DNA from 3 places in the Paenibacillus sp. FSL R7-0345 genome. Region 2 is predicted to be linked to each of the others. Evidence: riboswitches for the same ligand, from Rfam matches in the RefSeq annotation. Region 2 holds a riboswitch; each other region holds the start of a gene.
The links. A riboswitch is a leader RNA that binds a small molecule or an ion and turns the genes downstream of it on or off. The one in region 2 is predicted to bind thiamine pyrophosphate.

Region 1: it holds a riboswitch for thiamine pyrophosphate, as region 2 does, so the genes downstream of both, NST84_RS01905 (ABC transporter substrate-binding protein) here and NST84_RS09595 (thiamine phosphate synthase) in region 2, are expected to answer to the same signal.
Region 3: it holds a riboswitch for thiamine pyrophosphate, as region 2 does, so the genes downstream of both, NST84_RS12795 (ATP-binding cassette domain-containing protein) here and NST84_RS09595 (thiamine phosphate synthase) in region 2, are expected to answer to the same signal.

The regions. Positions count from the first base shown of each region.
Region 1 covers NZ_CP152002.1:434,398-441,603, reverse strand. Annotated here, with positions in the region: gene NST84_RS01920 (EAL domain-containing protein) at 1-599, opposite strand, end outside; gene NST84_RS01915 (pyridoxamine 5'-phosphate oxidase family protein) at 778-1,215, opposite strand; gene NST84_RS01910 (hypothetical protein) at 1,387-2,847, shown strand; TPP riboswitch at 2,919-3,027, shown strand; gene NST84_RS01905 (ABC transporter substrate-binding protein) at 3,158-4,216, shown strand; gene NST84_RS01900 (thiamine-binding protein) at 4,268-4,558, shown strand; gene NST84_RS01895 (ABC transporter permease) at 4,555-5,316, shown strand; gene NST84_RS01890 (ABC transporter ATP-binding protein) at 5,417-6,250, shown strand; gene NST84_RS01885 (response regulator transcription factor) at 6,443-7,048, opposite strand; gene NST84_RS01880 (sensor histidine kinase) at 7,045-7,206, opposite strand, start outside.
Region 2 covers NZ_CP152002.1:2,305,865-2,313,070, forward strand. Annotated here, with positions in the region: gene NST84_RS09580 (hypothetical protein) at 1-291, shown strand, start outside; gene NST84_RS09585 (NUDIX domain-containing protein) at 656-1,081, opposite strand; gene NST84_RS09590 (SDR family oxidoreductase) at 1,322-2,191, shown strand; TPP riboswitch at 2,248-2,349, shown strand; gene NST84_RS09595 (thiamine phosphate synthase) at 2,475-3,104, shown strand; gene thiS (sulfur carrier protein ThiS) at 3,101-3,304, shown strand; gene NST84_RS09605 (thiazole synthase) at 3,395-4,159, shown strand; gene thiH (2-iminoacetate synthase ThiH) at 4,193-5,302, shown strand; gene NST84_RS09615 (fumarate hydratase) at 5,514-7,166, shown strand.
Region 3 covers NZ_CP152002.1:3,023,979-3,031,184, reverse strand. Annotated here, with positions in the region: gene NST84_RS12825 (S-layer homology domain-containing protein) at 1-171, shown strand, start outside; gene NST84_RS12820 (amino acid ABC transporter ATP-binding protein) at 246-998, opposite strand; gene NST84_RS12815 (amino acid ABC transporter permease) at 1,010-1,678, opposite strand; gene NST84_RS12810 (amino acid ABC transporter substrate-binding protein) at 1,701-2,534, opposite strand; gene NST84_RS12805 (DHA2 family efflux MFS transporter permease subunit) at 2,692-4,206, opposite strand; gene NST84_RS12800 (TetR/AcrR family transcriptional regulator) at 4,355-4,972, shown strand; TPP riboswitch at 5,038-5,139, shown strand; gene NST84_RS12795 (ATP-binding cassette domain-containing protein) at 5,331-6,017, shown strand; gene NST84_RS12790 (ABC transporter permease) at 5,998-6,774, shown strand; gene NST84_RS12785 (ABC transporter substrate-binding protein) at 6,771-7,206, shown strand, end outside.

The sequences.
Region 1 (7,206 bases), 1.9 Mb from region 2:
GTAAGGCAAAAATTAGGATTATAAATGGAGGACGGCAAAAAATTAACAAACCGCTTGATGCCCCTGGGCAGCAGCCTTGCACTCGTTTCAATGGCTGAAATCCGTGCGGCACGGTCCAGAAAAGCGTGAAACCCGGTCTGCCGGGCAATTTCAAACAGCTCATAAGGCTGAAAAGCAATACCCTCAGGCAATGGCCGCAGCAGAAGCTCAAAGCCAACGATCTCTTCGGCAAAATTGACAATAGGCTGCATGTGGCTGGTAAAGTCATGATTGGAAATGATAGAAATCAGATTGTCATTGGCGAATCTTATTTCCAGCTGCTCCAAAGAGACCCACCGCTCTGCCGTCACGCTGCATGACTTACCGCTGATGCACAGCTTTAGCTGATTATCCGTCTGCCTCTGCAGAATTTCCAGCAGCTTCAGCAGCTCAAACAGCGCTTCCCTGGAAGTGTACGAAATCTTTCCTGTATTCTTTACGCTTGTGAACTCCACGCCTGCAGCTCTTATGGCGGAGGCAAGCACAAAGGTACACGGCCGGAACCTTATTTCCCCTTCATCCTCCACCGGCTCTATCGCAGAGCAGTCCCTACAGTTCATAGACATCCTCCCTATCATCAAATGTCGAACCTTAGTGTAGCCATTATATCATGATTTACCAATTTTCAACTATGCTGCTGCATCCTCAAAAAGCCACCCGCCAAGACCGGAGTCTGCGGGTGGCTGGATTTTTTTCTTCTGTCAAAACCTGTCTGCTTCATTGTCTTGAACAGCCTGTTTATTTACTTGAAGTAACTCCGGACTGCCAGACGCCGTGCTCTTTATTTTTACCCATATATTCAATCCGTGTAGGTGTAAGCTCCAGAATGACATAATCCGGATCATCCGGTCCCTTGAACCACTCCTCCAGCGATTTGTTCCAGACCTTGGAACGCAGGCTGTCGTCCTTGGTAACGGAGGCTCTGGCTTCAATCTCCAATACATCCTTGCCGCCGCCCTGTTCATATCCAAGCAGCAGAAAAGCATTCGGATTATCCTGCAGCTCCTCTACCTTATGCGTTTTGCGATTAGTAGCCAGGTAAATATTCAGTCCGTCATGAAATACCGCCATGTAACGCACCTTAGGTTTGTTGCCGGCTTCGATCGTGCCGAAGGACCCGAATTTGTTGTCATCTAGTGTCTTGATGATCGTCTGCTCCAGCTCATTATTATTCATTGACAAGATAGCTCCTTTCAGAAATCATGCAGATATAAATTCCTATACCCGCATTCGCAGTTTGGATTTATCATAAAAATTGTGCTTACAATAGTGTACCCCCTTCATTCACATTGAATCCGGGTAATAATATAATGTACTACTATCTTGAACATAAGGTGGAACCTGTTTATGACTAAGCTTTTATCCGCGGATACCGAACCGGAACTACATACAGCACTGCTGCAATTTATCTTTCCTTTCTCCATTAAGGGAGGCGAAGACAATAAACTGATCAGCCAGCTGAAGCAGGATAGCTTCACGCGCTTTTTTCTGGATAACAAGGAGCTTGAAGATGCCTATTACGGGGAAGGCTACTGTGTATCCCATGAAAAAATGGAGCGCAGCTATCTCCCCTTTGCCGCTCATGTACTCTTCCCGAGAGAGAAGGATAAGGATTCCTTCCGCCGCTTCTCCAAGGTAAACAATCTGGACTGTACGCTTAAGATGCCGGGGCGCTCCATCGCTTTCCGGGTGCTGTCCACTGATGTATTTCTCTGTCCGTTTCAGCTGGGTTTTGTGACCATACGGGTGCGCATTGAGGAGGATAAGCTGCCGTTCAGCGTAGCGCTGGAATTCGCCGACCGGTTCCGTACCCTGGAGGACGCTAACCTGCGGGATAAGGGAACCTCCGTTCATAACGGTGACGTATCCTATGAGCAGGTCGAAGATTTTGTGTTCGAGTACCTCGTACCCAGCCTTAAACCGTTTTTGGACCAGTCAGAGCTGGATGGCGCCTATTTCGAAACCCTGCCTTTTTTCGTTGATGAGCGGATGACGGTTCAGGCCTTTTACGGATTTGTTCCTGACGGGGACGAAGAAGACCTTGATATCCGGCTGAGATTCCGCGCCTCCCAGCTGGACGGTCTGGATGGAGGCGGCAATCCATATATGAGCGCAAGCGATCCTGATTATATCAAAGGCTACTGCCGGGAGCATTCCTACAACCGATGGGGTCCCGACACTTATTATATGACCAACGAGCAGACCTTCTGCTGCCTGAGCAGAGCCAAACCCGAAACTGCCACCAAGCTGATCAACCAGATGTACGGCGAATATTATTACGGGCTGCTGCTGAGTATTTTCCACAAAATTGTGCTGCTGAAACTGTCCAATCTGCACTCCCGTCTGCGCATTAACCGTGACTACGATGAAATTGAGAGCCTGATCTTCCTCATAAATAAATTTTCGGCCAAATTCTATTTTATGGAGCTTATTTCGCAGTCTCAGGGCCGGGAGATTTTTTTCCAGCTGCGGAGGGTTTACGGCAATGATGCCCTATTCGATGAGGTCAAAATGACGCTGGATGACCTGTTCCAGTACCAGGATAAATTTCAGGCTAAACGTCAGGATACGCTGCTGATGATCCTTACCGTATTTACGGTTGTCAGCGGTATTTACGGAATGAACCAGGTCATTGAGGACCTGAAGGCACCGATTGACTGGAGCAAAATGACAGAGTATTCGCCTTTTGAGTATTTCGCGCTGTTCCTTACGTTTACAGGGATTGCCGTCAGCCTTTTCCTGACAATGAAGCAGCTGTGGAACGGCATCCGCCGCCGCCGCAGAAAGCGGTATTACTCCAATGAGTAGGGAGATTGCTACTGGACAACCCCAGCCGGTGCGTCTATAATACAGCGTAGAATAAGCAATACCCGATAACTTCATAGAACCAGGGGTGCTGGAATTGGCCGGCTGAGATTGTATCCCGCAAGATACTGACCCTTATACCTGATCTGGATAATGCCAGCGTAGGAATTCATAACTGCTCCCCGGTCCCCTGCGGCCGGAGCCTGCAACCTTGCGCAAATGACTGGCGTCCCGATGATCGGGGCGCTTTTTTTGCATATCAGATTTAGAAACTGGAAGACTAGGGATTGCTGGAAGGAGTGAACAAAGAGAAATGGGAGTCAAAAAAAACTTAATGCTCAGCCTGACCTGTGTACTGGCCCTGGCCATTGCCGGCTGCGGCAGCAACAACGGAACGAATGCAGGTAATGGAGGGAACGCAGCTGCTTCTCCGGAAGCATCCGCTGGAGCAGCCGCAAATGCCCCAGCGGCACTGACCAAGATCAAGGTCGCGCTCGACTGGACGCCAAACACGAACCATACCGGTCTGTACGCGGCCAAGGAACTGGGGTATTACGAGGAAGAAGGCCTTGACGTCGAGATTGTCCAGCCGGGTGCGGCCGGGGCTGATACGATGGTGACCTCAGGCGAAGCCGCTTTCGGTATCAGTGCCCAGGAAGCGCTGACGCTGGCCCGTCTGCAGGATGTGCCGCTGGTATCCATTGCTGCCATCATTCAGCATAATACTTCAGGATTTGCAGCACCGAAGGACCGTAACATCACATCACCCAAGGATTTTGAAGGCAAAACCTACGGAGGCTGGGGATCACCGGCTGAAGAAGCGGCGATGAAAGCGATCATGGACCCGGAAGGCGGCGATGTGAAGAAGGTCAAGCTGGTGAATATCGGTGAAGCCGACTATTTCACTGCCGTAAAGCGCGACATTGATTTCGCCTGGATCTTCTATGCCTGGACCGGTATTGAGGCCGAGCTGCGCGGCGAGCCGCTGGATATGCTGTACCTCAAGGACTACGCGCCGCAGCTTGATTACTACACTCCGGTTCTTACAACCAGTGAAAAACAAATCGCTGAACAGCCTGAGCTGGTAAAAGCGTTCCTGAAAGCTACGTCAAAAGGCTACCAGTACGCCATCGACCAGCCTGAGGAAGCAGCCGCCATCCTGAGCAAGGCAGTACCTGAGCTTGATCCTGAGCTTGTCCTGGCCAGCCAGAAATGGCTGAGCCCGAAATATACGGACGATGCCGCCCGCTGGGGCGAGCAGAAGGCTGAAGTCTGGCAGAATTACGCCGACTGGATGTACGGCCTGAAGCTGTTGGATCAGCCGCTGGATGTGGACAGCACGTTTACCAACGAGTTTTTGCCGGCGGAGTAAATATAATTTGAAGCAAGCTGCATTTCCAATACACTGAGAGGGTTGATTATTGTGGCAAACACACTGTTAAGCATTCAGGTAATCCCTAAAACACCAAACGGTGAGGATTCCATTCCTTATGTAGACAAAGCGATTGAAGTGATCCAGCAATCCGGCGTGAAACATCAGGTGAATCCGCTGGAAACAACAATGGAAGGCGAAATTACCGAGCTGCTGGAGGTTGTCCGCCAGATGCATGAGGCGCTGGTTGCAGCCGGCAGCCCAAGCGTCATCTCCCAGATCAAAATCGCCCATAATCCGAACGGCATCAGCATGGACAAGCTGACGGAGAAATACCGTTGAGACCGTACTTCAGGCAAATCTGGCCGCCCTTAGTGGCGGTCGTCTTGTTTTTAGGGATCTGGCAGCTGGCCGTATCCGCATTCGGCATTGAAGCGTGGATTCTTCCGGGACCCGGGGCGATTGCCCGGTCTTCAGCAGATAACGCCGCCAGCATCTGGTCGCATACCGCTGCTACGCTGCGCCTTACACTGATCGGCTTCCCGATCGGCACAGGCGTCGGGCTGATCGTGGCCCTGCTGCTGCATCTGCTGCCCTGGCTGAAGCGTGCGCTGTACCCGCTGCTGATTCTCAGCCAGAATGTGCCGTCCATCGCACTCGCACCGCTGCTGGTCATCTGGTTCGGCTTCGGGCTGCTGCCGAAGATTGTGCTGATTACGCTCGTCTGCTTCTTTCCGGTCGCAGTCGCTGCTATGGGCGGCCTTGCGCAGAGCGACCGGATGATGATGAACTATATGAAGATGGCCGGTGCAAGCAAGTGGCAGATCTTTACCAAGCTGGAGCTGCCCGGCTCATTACCCTCCCTGTTCTCCGGCGTCAAAATCTCCGCCACTTACGCTGTAATGGGCGCCGTCGTCGCCGAATGGATCGGCGCGGACAAAGGGCTCGGCTATTACATGCTGCTGCAGAAATCGGCTTACCGCACGGATAACGTGTTTGTCGCCATTGCCATTATTGTGTTACTAAGCCTTGTACTGTTCGCCATCATCGCCCTGGCAGAAAGATGGCTGGTTCGCTGGAAGCCGCGGAAAGCGGAATAAGGACAGATCCGGCAGTCTTAAAACCGTCTTTGGCTTTCTTGGGACGACCCCGGGTATTCTAATTGGATTTTCTTAGCTCACCTGGAAAGGAGGTTGATCCATGTATCACCAGACAGACAACAACACGGGCACCGCAAACCGCCTGGCTGCCCAGACCCAGCCGCCCGCGCTTGAGGTCAGCGGCATCTCCAAGACGTTCGGCCGCGGCCGCAAGGAGACCCGCGTGCTGAATGACGTGTCCCTGACCGTCCGGCAGCAGGAGTTCGTCTCCATCCTCGGCCCGTCGGGCTGCGGCAAAAGCACCCTGTTCCATATCATCGGCGGCCTTGAGGCGCCGGATACCGGAACAGTCAGCATGAACGGCCGCATTGTTACCGGGCAGCGCGGCGAGATCAGCTACATGCCGCAGCAGCCTGCGCTGTTCCCTTGGCGCAGCATAGAGGACAACGTCCTGCTCGCGGGTGAGCTGAAGGGCGAGCCGCAGGCAGCCGCGCGGGAGAACGCCCGCCGCTGGCTCGGCCGCGTCGGGCTCGGCGGCTTCGAGCAGGCTTACCCGCACATGCTGTCCGGCGGCATGCAGCAGCGGGCCGCCTTCCTGCGCGCCCTGCTCGCTCCGCAGGAGCTGATGCTGCTTGACGAGCCGTTCAGCGCGCTCGATGCGCTGACGCGCAGCGACATGCAGCGCTGGCTGCTGGAGCTGTGGGAGGAGAACCGCCGTTCCGTGCTGTTCATCACCCACAATATTGAAGAAGCGCTGCTGCTCTCCAGCCGGATCTATGTTTTCTCCGGCCGGCCCGGCTCGATTCTTCATACCGTTGACGTCCCGTTCCCGCGGCCGCGCCGCGAGGAAATCACCGATACGCCTGAATTTCTGCAGCTCAAACGCCAGCTCTCCCAGTGGATGCGGGAGGAGCAGGCAAAGAACAGGATATAGCAAAAGGCCGGACGACGGCTTGTACTACTGCGATAACGTAATTTTTATATACAGAAAGAAAGCCCTGCCTGCCTGTGACAACAGGACGGCCGGGCTTTTTTGACTACAGGTGCGTTGTAGAAACATACGTCCCTTCTGCAAAAAGGATATGAGAGCAGCTTCCGGCACCAAGCACAGGCACCAGGCTGTTGCCTAGATCCAGCCCTTCTCCTCGGCCAGCCGTACCGCCTCGATCCGGCTTTTGACCTCCAGCTTGCTGAGGATTTCCGAGATATAATTACGCACGGTGCCGTAAGACAAGTGCAGTTCACCGGCAATATCACCGGCCGACCGGCCCGCACCGGCAAGCTTCAGAATTTCACGCTCTCGCTCCGATAGCGGATTCTCCTCTCGCAGGCTGCCGAAGACCAGCTCGGGCGAGACCTCACGATGGCCCTGCATTACCCGGCGGATGGCGTCAGCCAGCTTGTCTACCGGCTCATCCTTCAGCAGATATCCCTGAATTCCGGCCTTCACGCCGCGCTCGAAATAACCGGGGCGGGCGAAGGTGGTCAGGATAATGATTTTTGTCGGAGCCATCCGTTCTCTGAGATTTTCTGCAACCTCCAGTCCGCTCATCAGCGGCATTTCAATGTCCAGCAGGCAGATATCAGGCTGGACGCGTTCAATCAATGCCAGTGCCTCCGCACCGTCTCCGGCCTCTCCCGCGACTTCGATATCATCCTCCATATCCAGCAGCGAAGCCATCGCTCCGCGCAACAGACGCTGATCCTCAGCAATAACAACGCTTATCTTCATGCAGTCACTCCTTCCTTCACAATTCTCGGGATAACGACGGTCAGGACTGCTCCTCCGGAATCACCGGCATTAAGCGTCACACTGCCTTCAATCAGCGACAGGCGCTCAGCCATCCCCTTCAGCCCGTTGCCCGCGCGGTGTCCCCCGCCAGCCCGTCC
Region 2 (7,206 bases):
GGCTTTAACCGTTTTGCCCAGTACGGGCTGGTCATTCAGCTGCTGACCGGCGGCTACATGATGTCACAGGGTGATTATTCTGTAGCCTGGATGATCGTCGTGGTTGTGCTGCTTCTGGCCATGTTTGCGCTCGGAGGGATTATGGGCAAGCCGTTGCGTTTGGCTGCGGCGGGAATCCGCGAGAACCGTGATGTATCATCTTACACAGCCAAGCTGCGGACGATGAGTCTGCTGCTCATGATTGTTCTGCTTGCGATGATCTTCTTCATGGTGTACAGACGGATTATTTAACTGATGAATCGGGAAATAGCCCCGGCGGCTGCGGCTGCCGGGGCTATTAAATTTGTATTCGTGTAGCGGTGAAGCCCTCCTGATCGCCGGAGGCACTACGGATACAGGGCTGGTGCTGGCCCGTTCCGGTGTCCGGCTGGAGGAAAGCTCCGTGTCCGGCAAGGGTTTACTGACATTGAGGTTGCTGCGGAGCTGCAGACGGTGCTGTCGGCAACTGTAAATGATGGAGGCAAAGGCTCTCCCTTTACCCGGAAGTCCTGGAGCCGGACGGCAGCCAGAAAAACTCGGTTATAACTGGCATATTGTAACTGGAGAAGACCGCTTCCTCTGACAGCCAGCGGTCTTTAGTATAAGCGCTATACCGTTACAGCAGCTCCTCCAGAGCAAACACGCCGCTCCGCTCAAATTCAGCCAGAATGCCCGGAGGCAGCAGCATTTGCAGCTCTTGTCGGGTACACCATTTATAGGCGGTATGCTCTTCAGAGAGCAAAACATGAATATCTTCACTCCGGCAGAGGTACGTGATAATTACAACCTGTCTGCCGGGATCCGTCAGAAAGGAAGCAGCATATAAAACATTTCCGACTGTAACGCTCAGGCCGGTCTCCTCCGCAATCTCCCGCTCCAGTGCGGCTTCCAGCCCTTCGCCAAAATCAATTTTTCCTCCCGGGCATTCCCAGCTTCCCGCTCCAATTACATCAGCCGCAGCACGCCGGACGATCAGTATTTTACCTTGATGCAGTACGGCCCCCTTAACAGCCACGATGATGCTCCGTGAACTTCTGGTCATAACTCTTGCGCCTCCCTTTACGCTGCTTTTTTCCAGCCCTCTTAGACACCTTGATACATTATATCCGCACAACAGGCAGGCAACGACTGAATTTTTTTGTTTGGCCAGCTTTTAACTGTGGTAAGTAACATAGCGTAAGCGAAAAAGCGCTTAACAAACAGCGCATAAACCAGCTATCCTTAGCCATCCTAATACGATGTATAACTTCGAGAAGTGTAAAAGCGAAAGGAGAAATGGATCATGCCAGACAATCAGCAAACTAAAAAAACATTGCCCCCGCAGGTACAGGACCAGCAGCCCGGTATTGAGAGTGAGATGAATCCGTTGCCGGAGTTTGAAACCTCCACCTATAAAGCAGCAGGCAAGCTGCTGGGCAAGGCAGCGCTCATTACCGGCGGAGACAGCGGAATCGGCCGGGCGGTAGCTGTACATTTTGCCAAAGAGGGCGCCGATGTCGTTGTTTCCTATCTGAATGAGCATAGTGACGCGGAGGAAACGAAACGCCAGGTTGAGCAGGAAGGGCGTAAGTGCATTCTTGTAGCCGGAGATATCGGAGTAGAGGCTTTCTGCCAGGACCTGATAAACAAGACGGTCGAGGGACTCGGCAAGCTGGATATCCTGATCAACAATGCAGCTGAGCAGCATCCGCAGGACAATATTGAGGACATTACCTCCGAACAGCTGGAGCGGACATTCCGCACGAATATATTCTCGATGTTCTACCTGACCAAGGCAGCGATGCCGCATCTGAAAAAAGGGTCGACGATCATCAACACGACTTCGATTACAGCCTACCGGGGAAGCCCGCAGCTGCTGGATTACTCATCCACGAAGGGCGCGATTCTCAGCTTCACCCGCTCCCTGTCGATGAATCTGGCGGAAAAAGGCATCCGTGTTAACGCGGTGGCTCCCGGCCCGATCTGGACGCCGCTGATTCCTTCCACCTTTGATGCGGAAAAAGTCAGTGAGTTCGGTGCCACGCAGCCGATGAAACGTCCGGGACAGCCGGAGGAGCTTGCGCCAGCATATGTGTATCTGGCTTCCAGTGACTCCTCTTATGTCAGCGGCCAGGTCATTCATGTAAACGGCGGCGAGATTATTAACGGATGATCTGGATTTTTTATGCAAAATAGTGTTATTATATATGACGTCAGTAACAGCATATGAACTGTCACTAGGGGTGCCGCAAGGCTGAGACGAACGTTTGGTTCGGACCCTTTGAACCTGATCTGGTTTATACCAGCGTAGGGAAGTGGATGAACGTTGTTTTGCAGTGCGAACGGTCCGGAGATCCGGCTGTTATTTCTGTATACGTTTTTCACCGCCTCCTGGTTGGAGGCGGTTTTTTTGTGTGGATCTGAGAAATGAAAATGAAAGGGAAGGTGGAGGAGCGTTGGCCGAAATACATCTGCTCTCGGACGGGAAGCTGGATGCGGTTCAGTTTGCTGCCCTCGCAGCCGCTGTTCATCCGCAGCTTGACTATATTCATTTACGTGAAAAGAGGTTATCGGCGCAGGAGCTGCTTAATATGGCTTTAATCCTGCTGTCAGAGGGTGTGCCTGCCGCCAAACTGATTATCAATGACCGGCTGGATGTGGCAATGGCTCTTGGAGCTGCCGGTGTTCAGCTGGCCTGGAACAGTCTGCCTGTCTCTGCTGCACGGCTGGCAGCGGGCCACTCCCTGCAGCTGGGATCATCGGTGCATTCCGCTGCAGAGATTATAGAAGCGGGTAATCAGGGTGCTGATTATTGTCTGTTTGGACATGTGTTTGCTTCAATCAGCAAACCAGGCCTGAAGGAGCGCGGTTTAACTCTTTTGAAAGAGGCTGTGAATACTAGCAATATTCCAATAATCGCACTCGGGGGCATTACGCCGGAGAATATGCCGCAAGTGCTGCAGACTGGTGCAACAGGGATAGCGGTAATGTCCGGCATATGCGGCGCGGATGATCCTGCATCGGCTGCACAAGCCTACAGGACCGCAGCTGATGGGGCTGCCGCCAAAGGAGGTGAGAAAGCATGAATCTCATAGTCAATGGCAAAGCAGAAATATACAAAGAGAACTGCAGGACCGTGGCTGATTTGCTTAGTCTGCCTGCCTGGAACAGAAAAATGGTTATTGTTGAGCTGAACGGCGACATTGTTGCCAGGGAGAACTATAATACCGCTCTTCTGGGCGAGGGGGACAGGATTGAGGTGGTGCATTTTGTGGGAGGAGGCTAGTTTTCCTTATTAAAGTAGATGGATTCCGGGGGATATTTTGCGTAGCTTACAAAAAGCGGGTTACAAATTTAAATGCAGGAGGCTTATCAGATGTCAGATCCTTTAATAATCGGAGGCCAGGCCTTGTCCAGCAGACTGTTTATCGGAACCGGGAAATACAGCCGGAATACCCTTATCCCTGAGGTGGTGGAAGCTTCGGGCTCACAGGTCATTACAGTGGCCCTCCGGCGTGTAGACCCGGACAGCAATGATAATATCATCAGTCATATTCCGGACCGTATGATCCTGCTGCCCAACACTTCCGGTGCCCGGACTGCTGAAGAAGCGGTCCGTATAGCCAGACTGGCCAAGGCTTCCGGTCTAGGCAATTGGGTAAAGATCGAAGTAATCAATGATCAGAAATATCTGCTGCCCGATAATGCGGAAACGATCCGCGCCACGGAAATTCTGGCCTCCGAAGGCTTTGTGGTGCTTCCTTATATGAGCCCTGACTTATCCGCAGCCCTTCGCATGCAAGAAGCGGGTGCTGCAGCAGTCATGCCGCTTGGATCGCCCATAGGCACAAACCGGGGGCTAAGAACACGTGAGCTGCTGCGCATCCTGATTGCGGAGCTTGACCTTCCGGTTATTGTAGATGCCGGAATAGGCAGGCCGTCTGAAGCAGCAGAAGCGATGGAGATGGGCGCTGCCGGTGTGCTGCTGAATACGGCTATCGCCACCGCACGGAATCCGCAGCTCATGGCTTCGGCATTCCGCGATGCCGTAGCTGCAGGCCGTAAGGCCTACCTGGCCGGATTGGGCCCTGTTGAGGAGACGGCTGCAGCTTCGTCGCCACTGACGGGATTTCTGGACTGATAGACATAGGGACAAGCGCAAAGGAGGAGTGAAATGGGGTTTTATGAGACCGCCCGCCGTCTAAGCGAGCAGGCAGATTCTGAAATATGGGAGAAGTATACTAAGGACGATGTAATGCGTACACTCCGGAAAGAACAGCTGGATGAGCGTGATCTGCAGATTCTGCTGTCTCCTGCAGCGGCAGACTGCCTGGAAGAAATGGCCCGTTGTGCCCTAAGGCTGACCCGGACGCATTTCGGACATGTCATGCAGCTTTTTACACCGATGTATCTTGCAGATTTCTGCATAAATCACTGTACGTACTGCAGCTTCAGCTCCATTTATGATTTCCCGAGAAAAAAGCTCAGTCCTGAGGAAGTAAGGCAGGAAGCCAAGGCGATAGCAGCTACAGGCATCCGGCACATTCTGATTCTGACAGGGGAATCCCGCAAGGAAAGCCCCGTTTCTTATATCAAGGAATGCGTTAAAATACTCAGGGAGTATTTCTCTTCTGTCAGCATTGAAGTGAACCCGTTGTCTGAAGACGAATACAAGGAGCTTAAGGAAGCTGGTGTAGACGGGCTAACCCTGTATCAGGAAGTCTACCATGAGGAGACGTACCGCAAGCTGCATATCAAAGGGCCCAAAAAAATCTACCGCAACAGGATGGATGCACCTGAGAGGGGCTGCCGGGCCGGCTTCAGGACAGTAAATATCGGGGCCCTGCTCGGGATGTATGACTGGAGGCGGGAAGCTTTATTTACGGCTATGCATGCGAGATACCTTCAGGACAAATACCCTGAATGTGAAATCGGTGTGTCCGTACCGCGTTTCCGTCCTTTTCTGGGAGAATACAATCCGGAGCATATAGTCACTGACCGGGCTCTGGTGCAGATTATTCTGGCTTACCGGCTCTTTCTGCCCAGGGCGGGTATTACGCTGTCGACCCGCGAACCGTCTGCTTTAAGAGACCGCCTCATCCATCTGGGAGTAACCAAAATGTCTGCCGGGGTATCCACGGAGGTGGGAGGGCATACCCTGGAGGGTGGAACACCGCAGTTTGAAATCTCCGACGGACGCAGTGTGCAGGAAATAAGCAGGATGCTCAGAGCAAACAGCCTGCAGCCGGTATACAAGGACTGGGATATTCTAGAGTCTGTCTAAATGAGCGAGAACGGAAGAGAAGATATACAAAGGCCGCTTTACCTCAAAGCAGCGTAAGCTGTCCATGGTTAAGCGGCTTTTCGCGGTTCATCGTCCATTTTCCCCTAACTTTGAAGTAACCCCTTTCATGCGCGGCTGAGTGTGATATGATAATAACTAATTGCAGCAAATTTTAGACAACCTGGGACTGATGAGAGGAGCCGGAATGAAGATGCGGAATTTTGAAGAAAGCATTTATAATCTGATCGTAGAGACCTCCACTAATTTGCCGGGTGATGTGCGCCGGGCCGTTGCCAAAGGACGTGCAATGGAAGACCGCGCCACCCGTTCGGGCCTTGCCCTGACCACGATTGCGCAGAATATCGGCATGGCCGAGCTTCAGGTATCACCAATCTGCCAGGATACGGGGATGCCGACCTTTATCATTCATACGCCTGTCGGCGTCAATCAGATTGAGATGAAAAAGGATATCCACAGTGCGGTGATCCGGGCGACGAAGAACGGGAAGCTGCGGCCCAATTCGGTAGATTCGCTGACCGGTGAGAACAGCGGTGATAATCTCGGGGCAGGGACACCGGTTATTCATTTCGAACAATGGGAAGAAGAAAATATAGACGTAAGGCTGATCCTTAAAGGCGGCGGCTGTGAAAATAAAAATATCCAGTACAGCCTCCCGGCCGAGCTCGAAGGACTGGGTAAAGCGGGCCGCGACTTGGACGGCATCCGTAAATGTATCCTGCATGCCGTCTATCAGGCACAGGGGCAAGGCTGCAGCGCCGGCTTTATCGGCGTCGGCATCGGCGGAGACCGGACCACCGGCTATGAGCTGGCGAAGAAACAGCTGTTCCGCAAGGTTGAAGATATCAACCCGGTGGAAGATCTGGCCAAGCTGGAGGATTACATTATGGATAACGCCAACAAGCTGGGCATTGGCACGATGGGCTTCGGCGGGGAAGTTACCCTGCTCGGCTGCAAGGTGGGTGTGATGAACCGGCTGCCGGCCAGCTTCTTCGTGTCGGTAGCCTATAATTGCTGGGCCTTCCGCCGCCAGGGCATTCTGGTGGAGCCCGCAACGGGCAATATCGGGGATTGGCTCTATGAGCGCGGTACAGGCATTTCGGTAGAGGAAGCGGATGTGCCTGTGGCTGTAGCTGCCCACCATCCGGCTGCTGCAGAAGCAGGCGTTGTCTCCGGTGATGCGGTCATCCCGGCGGCCCCCGCGATTGCGGCTGCTGACGCTGCAGCTCCGGCCGGGTCTGACTCCGCAGCTGCTGCTGGAGGCTCGCGGGAAGTGCGGCTGACTACACCGATCAGCGAGGAGGATATCCGCAGCCTGCGGGTCGGCGACGTCGTCATTCTCTCCGGGGAAATGCATACCGGCCGTGATGCGCTGCATAAATACCTGATGGACCATGACACTCCGGTCGATCTGAACGGTGCGGTTATTTATCACTGCGGTCCGGTTATGCTGAAGGATGATGAAGGCTGGCACGTTAAGGCGGCAGGCCCGACCACCAGTATCCGTGAGGAGCCGTACCAGGGTGAGATTATCAAGAAATTCGGGATCCGCGCCGTCATCGGCAAAGGCGGAATGGGACCCAAAACGCTCACGGCGCTGCAGGAGCACGGCGGAGTCTATCTGAACGCCATCGGCGGAGCGGCGCAATATTACGCGGAATGCATTAAAAAGGTTAATGCTGTTGACTTTATGGAATTCGGGATACCAGAAGCGATGTGGCATCTTCAGGTAGATGGCTTTGCCGCCATCGTAACGATGGATTCACACGGTAACAGCCTGCATGCCGATGTAGAAAAGGATTCAGCGGCCAAGCTCGCCCAGTTCAAGGAGCCGGTATTCAAATAAACAGAATGAATCATAATCTTACAGGAAGCCTTCTTTCATA
Region 3 (7,206 bases), 720 kb from region 2:
ACCCCGTCCTACCAGGGCAGTATTCAGCGTTCGCTTAAATACAAGATCAACGTCCTTGATACCAAAGGCAATTTTAATCCAAAAAGCGAGATTACCCGCGCAGAAGCAGCAGTCATGCTTTATAACGCTCTGGAGTATCTTAATGGACGCACGCCAGCAGCCGGTAATTAACCGCAAATGCTGATCAGCCCCGGCTATGGATATCCTGGCCGTAAAAGGCAGTCCGGATTACCCCGGACTGCCTTTTATAGTTCTTCTCCGCTCAGCCTGTTCAGAAACTGCCGGACCCGCGGATTCTGCGATTGCTCAAGCACCTGCTGCGGACTTCCCTGCTCCAGAATAATACCCTGGTCCATCAGAACGATCAGATCGGCAACATCAGCGGCAAATTTCATTTCATGGGTCACAATGACCATTGTCATACCTTCAGAGGCAAGCTGCCTGATTACCTTCAGCACTTCACCGACCAGCTCCGGGTCAAGGGCAGAGGTCGGCTCATCGAACAAAAGCACCTCCGGCTCCACCGCCATTGCCCGGGCAATAGCCACCCGCTGCTGCTGTCCCCCTGACAGTTGATGCGGATAGGCAGCAGCCTTGTCCGACAGTCCCACCTTTCCCAGAAGTTCCATTCCCCGCTTGTGTGCCTCTTCTCTCGGACGCCTCTGTACAGTGATCTGCCCCTCCATCACATTGCCCAGTGCAGTCATGTGCGGGAACAGATTATAAGACTGAAAGACCATTCCGGTCTTTTGGCGCAGACTCTGAACCTTCCTGCGGGGAATTTTAATGTCCTCCGCAAACGAAAGCTCCATTCCGGCAATGGTCAGACTGCCCTGATCGGGAAGCTCCAGCAGATTGAAGCAGCGCAGCAGCGTCGTTTTGCCCGAGCCGGAGGGACCAATGATAACCAGCACTTTCCCGTGCTCCAGCCGAAGATTAATACCCTTAAGCACCTGCAGCGGGCCAAAGCCCTTATGCAGATCCCTGATTTCGATCATACCCCTGCCTCCTATCTGGCCGTATAGCGGTCAAACCGTTTTTCGAGCCTGCTTTGCAGCCCTGACAGCACTGAGCAGAACAGCAGGTAGAATAGCGCAGCCTCTGAATAGAGCAGCAGCGGCTCGTAGGTGGTCGCAGTGATCTGCTGGGCTGTCCGGAACATCTCAACATAGGTGATGCCGGCCGCAAGCGAGGTGTCTTTTACCAGGCTGATAAAAGAGTTGGCAAGCGGCGGAACCGATACCCGCGCCGCCTGAGGCAAAATAACCCTGCGCAGCGCCTGTACCCTTGACATCCCCACCGAATACGCAGCTTCCCATTGCCCTTTGGAAATGGACAGTATGGCCGCACGGACAACCTCGGAGGCGTAGGCACCCACACTCAAGGTAAAGCCGATGACAGCGGCAATAAACGGATCAAGCACAATGCCGGCCGCCGGCAGCCCGTAAAAGATAATAAAAAGCTGCACCAGCAGCGGCGTCCCCCGGATAATCCAGACATAAAATCTGGCAATCAGCCCCGGAATCCGCCATGAGGAGAGCCTCACCAGCGCTGTAGCAACCGCAAGCAGCAGGCCCAGCACGAACGAAACCAGCGCCAGCGGGATCGTATAAGCCACACCGGCCTTAAACAGGGGCAGCAGCGAGTCCAGAAAAATATGCAGCTTACGGTCATCCATCGCTTAGAAGCTCCTCCGGCTTTTATTTGGAAACGTCTGCCCCGAAATATTTCTCGGAGATATTCAGATACGTCCCGTCCTCCTTCATGTCTGCCAAAGCCCCGTCCACCGCCGCAATCAGCTCATCATTCCCTTTGAGGAAAACGGCAGCGCTCTGCGAACCTTCGGCAATCTCATCTACCTGCTTGATTTTGACATCCGGCTTCTGCTTTTTCAGATCAAGATAGGAGAGCCCGTCGTTAATCGTTGCATCAATCCGTCCGGACACCAGCAGATCAATGGCCTGATTGAAGCCTTCCACTGACACAATCTCGGCGCCGTTCTCACGGGCGATGTCCGCAAGATTGGTGGTCAGCGACTGGCCCGATTTTTTACCCTTGAGATCTGCAAATCTGGTGATATCTTTATTGTTCTCGCTGACAATCAGCACGGCCTTGGCCATGACATAAGGCTCGGAGAAGTCATATTTAACTTTGCGTTCATCTGTAATGGATACCTCGTTAAAAATAACATCAAAGCGCTTCGCATCCATTCCGGCAAACAGGCCGTCCCATTGGGTCTCGATAAACTCTGCTTCTACCCCGATCCGCTTGGCTATCTCCCTGGCAATATCCACATCGAAGCCTGTAAGTGTTCCGTCCGCATCATGATACGTAAACGGGGAATAGGTTCCTTCTGTGCCGATCCTCAGCTTGCCGGAGGCCTTTACCGTTTCCAGACTATTCTGCTCCGCAGGGGCGGCCGTTACATCGGCCCCTCCTGTTGTCCCTTCAGCATTATTCTTGTTATCGCCAGTACCGCAGGCTGCAAGCAGTAAAACCAGCAGCAGCAGCGGCGCCAGGGCCCATTTTCTCATTGTATGTTCCTCCTCAGGCTGTGTTTGGCAGTGATCCAGAATGACGTTATCATGCCCAACAAACGCCTTTCTTTACCTCATTCAGCTGCATCAGCGCAAAAAATCCCCGCGGACCGGTTCAGGTCCGCGGGGATTCTCCATCAAAACAGATATTGCGTTAGCCGTGCATGATTTCCGCCTGCGGTCTGGATTCGCCGTCGCCGCCCTTACGCCCTCTGCGCAGCAGAAGTCCAAGGACCGCTCCGCCCAATGCGACAAAAATCATGATGTGGAAGGTATCGGCAAAGCCCTGGGCCATCACAGTCTGAGTAGCCTGCTTAAGCACTTCCGGAGAAGCCTTGGCCGGGTCAACTCCGGATGCGGCTGCAGCGGCCTGCATTTCCGCCCCGCGCAACGCCGCTCTGGAAGTAAGAATGGTAACCAGCGTCGATACGGCAAGCGAGTTAATCACCTGCTGCATAGAGTTGGTCAGCGAGGTTACCCTGTTAACAAGGTTGGCTGGCGCTTTATTCAGCAGATGGGTATTCATCGGCATCATCATCATTCCCATCCCGGCTCCGCACATGATCAGCGGCACAATCAGATCCCGGCTCTGAGTTGTCAGATCCACATGGGAATATTGATAAAGCGCGCCGGATACTAGGCTGAGGCCGCAGACAACCAGCCAGCGAACCCCGATTTTGTCAAAAAGAATACCGGCTATCGGCATCATCAGCCCTGAAGCAATCGCCTGCGGCAGCAAAGTCAGTCCGGTGTCAAAAGCACCGAAGCCGCGGGCCTGCTGCAGAAACTGCGGCAGCAGGAACAGGGCGCCGTACAGGCCGAACTGGGCAATCCACTGGACGAGAATGCCTGTGCTGAAATCGACTGATCGCAGAATACGCAGCTCCAGCAGCGGTGTCTTGGATCGCAGCTCAGCGATAACAAAAGCAATCAGGGCGGCCAGTCCCAGCGCAAGGCCGATCAGTGTTTTATTGGAGGACCAGCTTTCTGCCCCCTGACTGACCCCGTAGGTCAAAGAAGCAAAGGCCAGCGGCCCGAGGATCATGCCCAGCTTATCCATTCCCGGTACCTGTCCGCGTTTGGCATTCGGCAGCTTGCGCATCCCGATCAGCAGGCAGACAATCCCTATCGGGATGTTGATCAGAAAGATCCATCTCCATGAGTGATACTGGACCAGCCAGCCGGACAAGACCGGCCCGATTGCCGGAGCGAACAGTACGGGTATACCCATAATACCCATCACAATACCGACCTTGCTCTTGGGTGCCAGCTTATATACATAGGCCATACCTACCGGCAAAACGCAGCCTCCGCCAAGACCCTGCAGCACCCGGAAGGCAATCAGCCATTCCGCACTGTTTGGTGTAGCACACAGAATGGAGCCTATAGTGAATACGACCACTGCGGTCAGGAAAACGGTTTTGGCCCCGAAGCGGTCAGACAGCCAGCCGGACAGCGGAATAACGGAAGCCTGTGCCAGCATATAGCCGGTCACAATCCATTGCAGTGTCGTCAGATTGGTGTTAAAATCCTCTACCAGCGTGGACAAGGCCACATTCATCGCCGTGCTGTCGAGCACAACCATAAATACACCCAATATAATGGCCAGCAGCGGTACCAGAATACCGGATAAGCGGAATTCGGCGTCGTCCTTTATTACTCCTTGCATCCTTTTCTCCTCCTGTGCTTGTGCGCGTTCAATGTCATTGACCGCTGCACCCTTCTCTCTATATAATGACTCTGCGGACAATTGTCCGTTCATTCATCAACAGTCTACGGACAATTGTCCGCTGTGTCAATAACCGAAAGGAAAAACCATGAATCCCTCTAAACCTAATGACTCATCCGCCGCACCTGACCTGTATAAAGAACGTATCCTCGAGGCCGCACGCGAGCTGTTCACCGCAAATGGGCTGGAGGCTGTCAGCATGCATGCCATCGCCAAAAAGGCTGGCATCGGCCAAGGCTCGCTATACCGCCGTTTTACCGATAAAGGTGAAATCTGTTCATTGCTGCTGCGTGACAGTACGGAACGTTTTTTGTCCAGTCTGGAAATGGAGCTGGCGCTTCCAGAAGCAGAGAGTGATGCTCTTGGCCACCTGCGGCGCAGCATCAGCCGGATTGTCGGCTTTATCGAGCAGCATGCCGAGCTGCTGCAGCTGATCAAATCGGAGTTCACCGGCAAGAAACAGCTTACCCAGTTTGAGCATCCTTTTTTCCGCAGATTGAATGAATTCCTGACCCAGCTGCTCACACGCGCTGCTGCCGCCGGTGAGATTACTGATGTTGATCCGCAGTTCACAGCCACAGCCCTGATTGCCGTGCTCAGCCCGGATTTGTACCTGTATCAGCTGAAGCATCACAGCTCAACCAAAGAACAGATTACGGACGGAATTCTCGCCCTGTTCGTGACCGGAATCCAAAAAAGGCAATAAGCCTCTCTTTACAAACCTCCAGGTTATGGTATATTAATTAGCAATTACGAATTGAATAGGACCTGTTATTTCACTAGGGGAGTCGGCCGACTGAGACGGAGCTAAGCTCCGGACCCTTGGAACCTGATCTGGATCATACCAGCGGAGGGAAGTGGAGCAGAAATGATCAGCGTTGTCTTAACCACCCGGCAGACTGTATCTTTCAGACCTCTTTATTTCCTCCGGAAATGAAGGGGTCTTTTTGCGTTCAATGTTTGTCGTAATTCAAGGAGGTAAGTAGACTGCCATGCTCTCAGTTACCAATCTTAGTTATTCATACGGCACCGGAACAGGCGGACCTGTGATCTCAGGACTCTCCATGAATGTTCAGAAGGGAGAGTTCATTTCGCTGGTCGGTGCCAGCGGATGCGGCAAAAGCACGCTGCTGCGCATCATCGCCGGTCTGCTCGAGCCTTCAGGCGGAGGAATTATATTTGAAGGCAGACCTTCTGGCAGCAGCGCTTCCCGGCTCGGCAGAATCGGATATATGCCGCAGCAGGATCTGCTGCTGCCCTGGAGAACCGTGCTGGATAATTGCCTGCTGGCCTGGGAGCTGCAGCGTAAAGGCAGCAGACAGGCTGCTGTGCAGCAGATCCGCAGCCTGCTGCACAGCCTCGGCCTCGCCGGCACAGAGAATGCTTATCCGGAGGAGCTGTCCGGGGGCATGCGCCAGCGGATTGCTCTGGCCCGGACACTGTCATCAGGGAGTGAGCTGCTCCTGCTTGATGAGCCTTTTGGAGCGCTGGATGCCATGACCAAGCGCAGCTTGCACCGCTGGCTGCTCGAGCTATGGAGCAGCCTCGGCCGGACCGTAGCGTTCATCACCCACGATCTGGAAGAGGCCCTGCTGCTCAGTGACCGGATCTGCCTGATGGAGCGCGGCAGCCTGCAGGAAATCACGGTTCCGCTGCCTCGTCCAAGGCAGGGACAGATGATCTATCAGCCGCAGTTTATGAGGCTGCGGGAAGAGCTGGAACGGAGGCTGCATGAGAGTATCCCGAATTAAGCTGAAGCTGCATACTTATGCCCCTGCCGCCCTTCTGGTGCTGATAATCCTAGCGGTCTGGGAAACCGGTGTACGGTTCGGAGGGGTTCCCGCGTTCATCCTTCCGGCACCTTCAGCTGTCTGGATTGCACTGGTGGAGCAGCGGGGCCTGCTGTTAAGTGTGCATCTGCCGGCAACCCTGCAGGAAATCCTGCTCGGGTTCCTGCTGGCCGCAGGCTGCGGTACCCTGCTGGGACTGGGGATGCATCTCTTTCCGCCGCTGGCAAAAGCGGTGTACCCGCTGCTGATTGTCAGCCAGACCATCCCGCTGATCGCGCTATCCCCCATCCTGATCATGTGGTTCGGGTATACACTCGGAGGTAAGATCGCGGTTGTCTTCCTGACCGCCTTCTTCCCCGTCGTAGTCAGTACATATGACGGCCTGCATAAAAGCGGCGAGCAGTACAAGGAGCTGCTGCTGACTCTGGGCGCAAGCCGCCGGCAGCTGCTGGTCAAAACACAGATTCCGCTGGCTCTGCCATCTTATTTCTCCGGGCTGAAGCTGTCCATTGTCTACTGCGTCATTGGCGCAACGATCGGCGAATGGCTCGGCGGCAGCCGGGGCCTCGGCTATTACAGCCGCCGGATGGCCGGCAATCTGCACAGTGCCGAGCTGTTCGCTGCTGTCTTTCTGCTCTCCGCGCTGGGAGTCCTATTATTCCTGTGCATCTGTACTGCTGAACAAATTGTGTTGAAGAAAAGAGGTCTACGCCGATGAGCCATAATCACCTTTCTAACAAATCGTCTAAACGAAATTTGCGGATTAAAACCGCGCTGCTGTTGACCGGATTGCTTGCTGTAATCAGCGGCTGCAGCGGGACTGATTCAGCTGATCCCGGAGCGAATGCTGCCGCCGGCGCAGACAGCGGGCAGCTGCACAGAGTAACCGTCATGCTGGACTGGTATCCGAATGCTGTGCACTCTTTTTTGTATGCAGCTCAGGAGAAAGGTTATTTTGCTGAGGAAGGCCTGGAGGTTGACCTGCAAATGCCTGCTGACAGCAATGATGCCCTAAAGCTGGCCGCCGCCGGCAAGGTTGATCTTGCCCTCAGCTACCAGCCCCAGGTGCTGATGGCCCGGGCAGAGGACATTCCTGTTGTGTCTGTTGCGGCGCTTGTCCGCCATCCGCTCAATCACCTGCTTGTCCCGG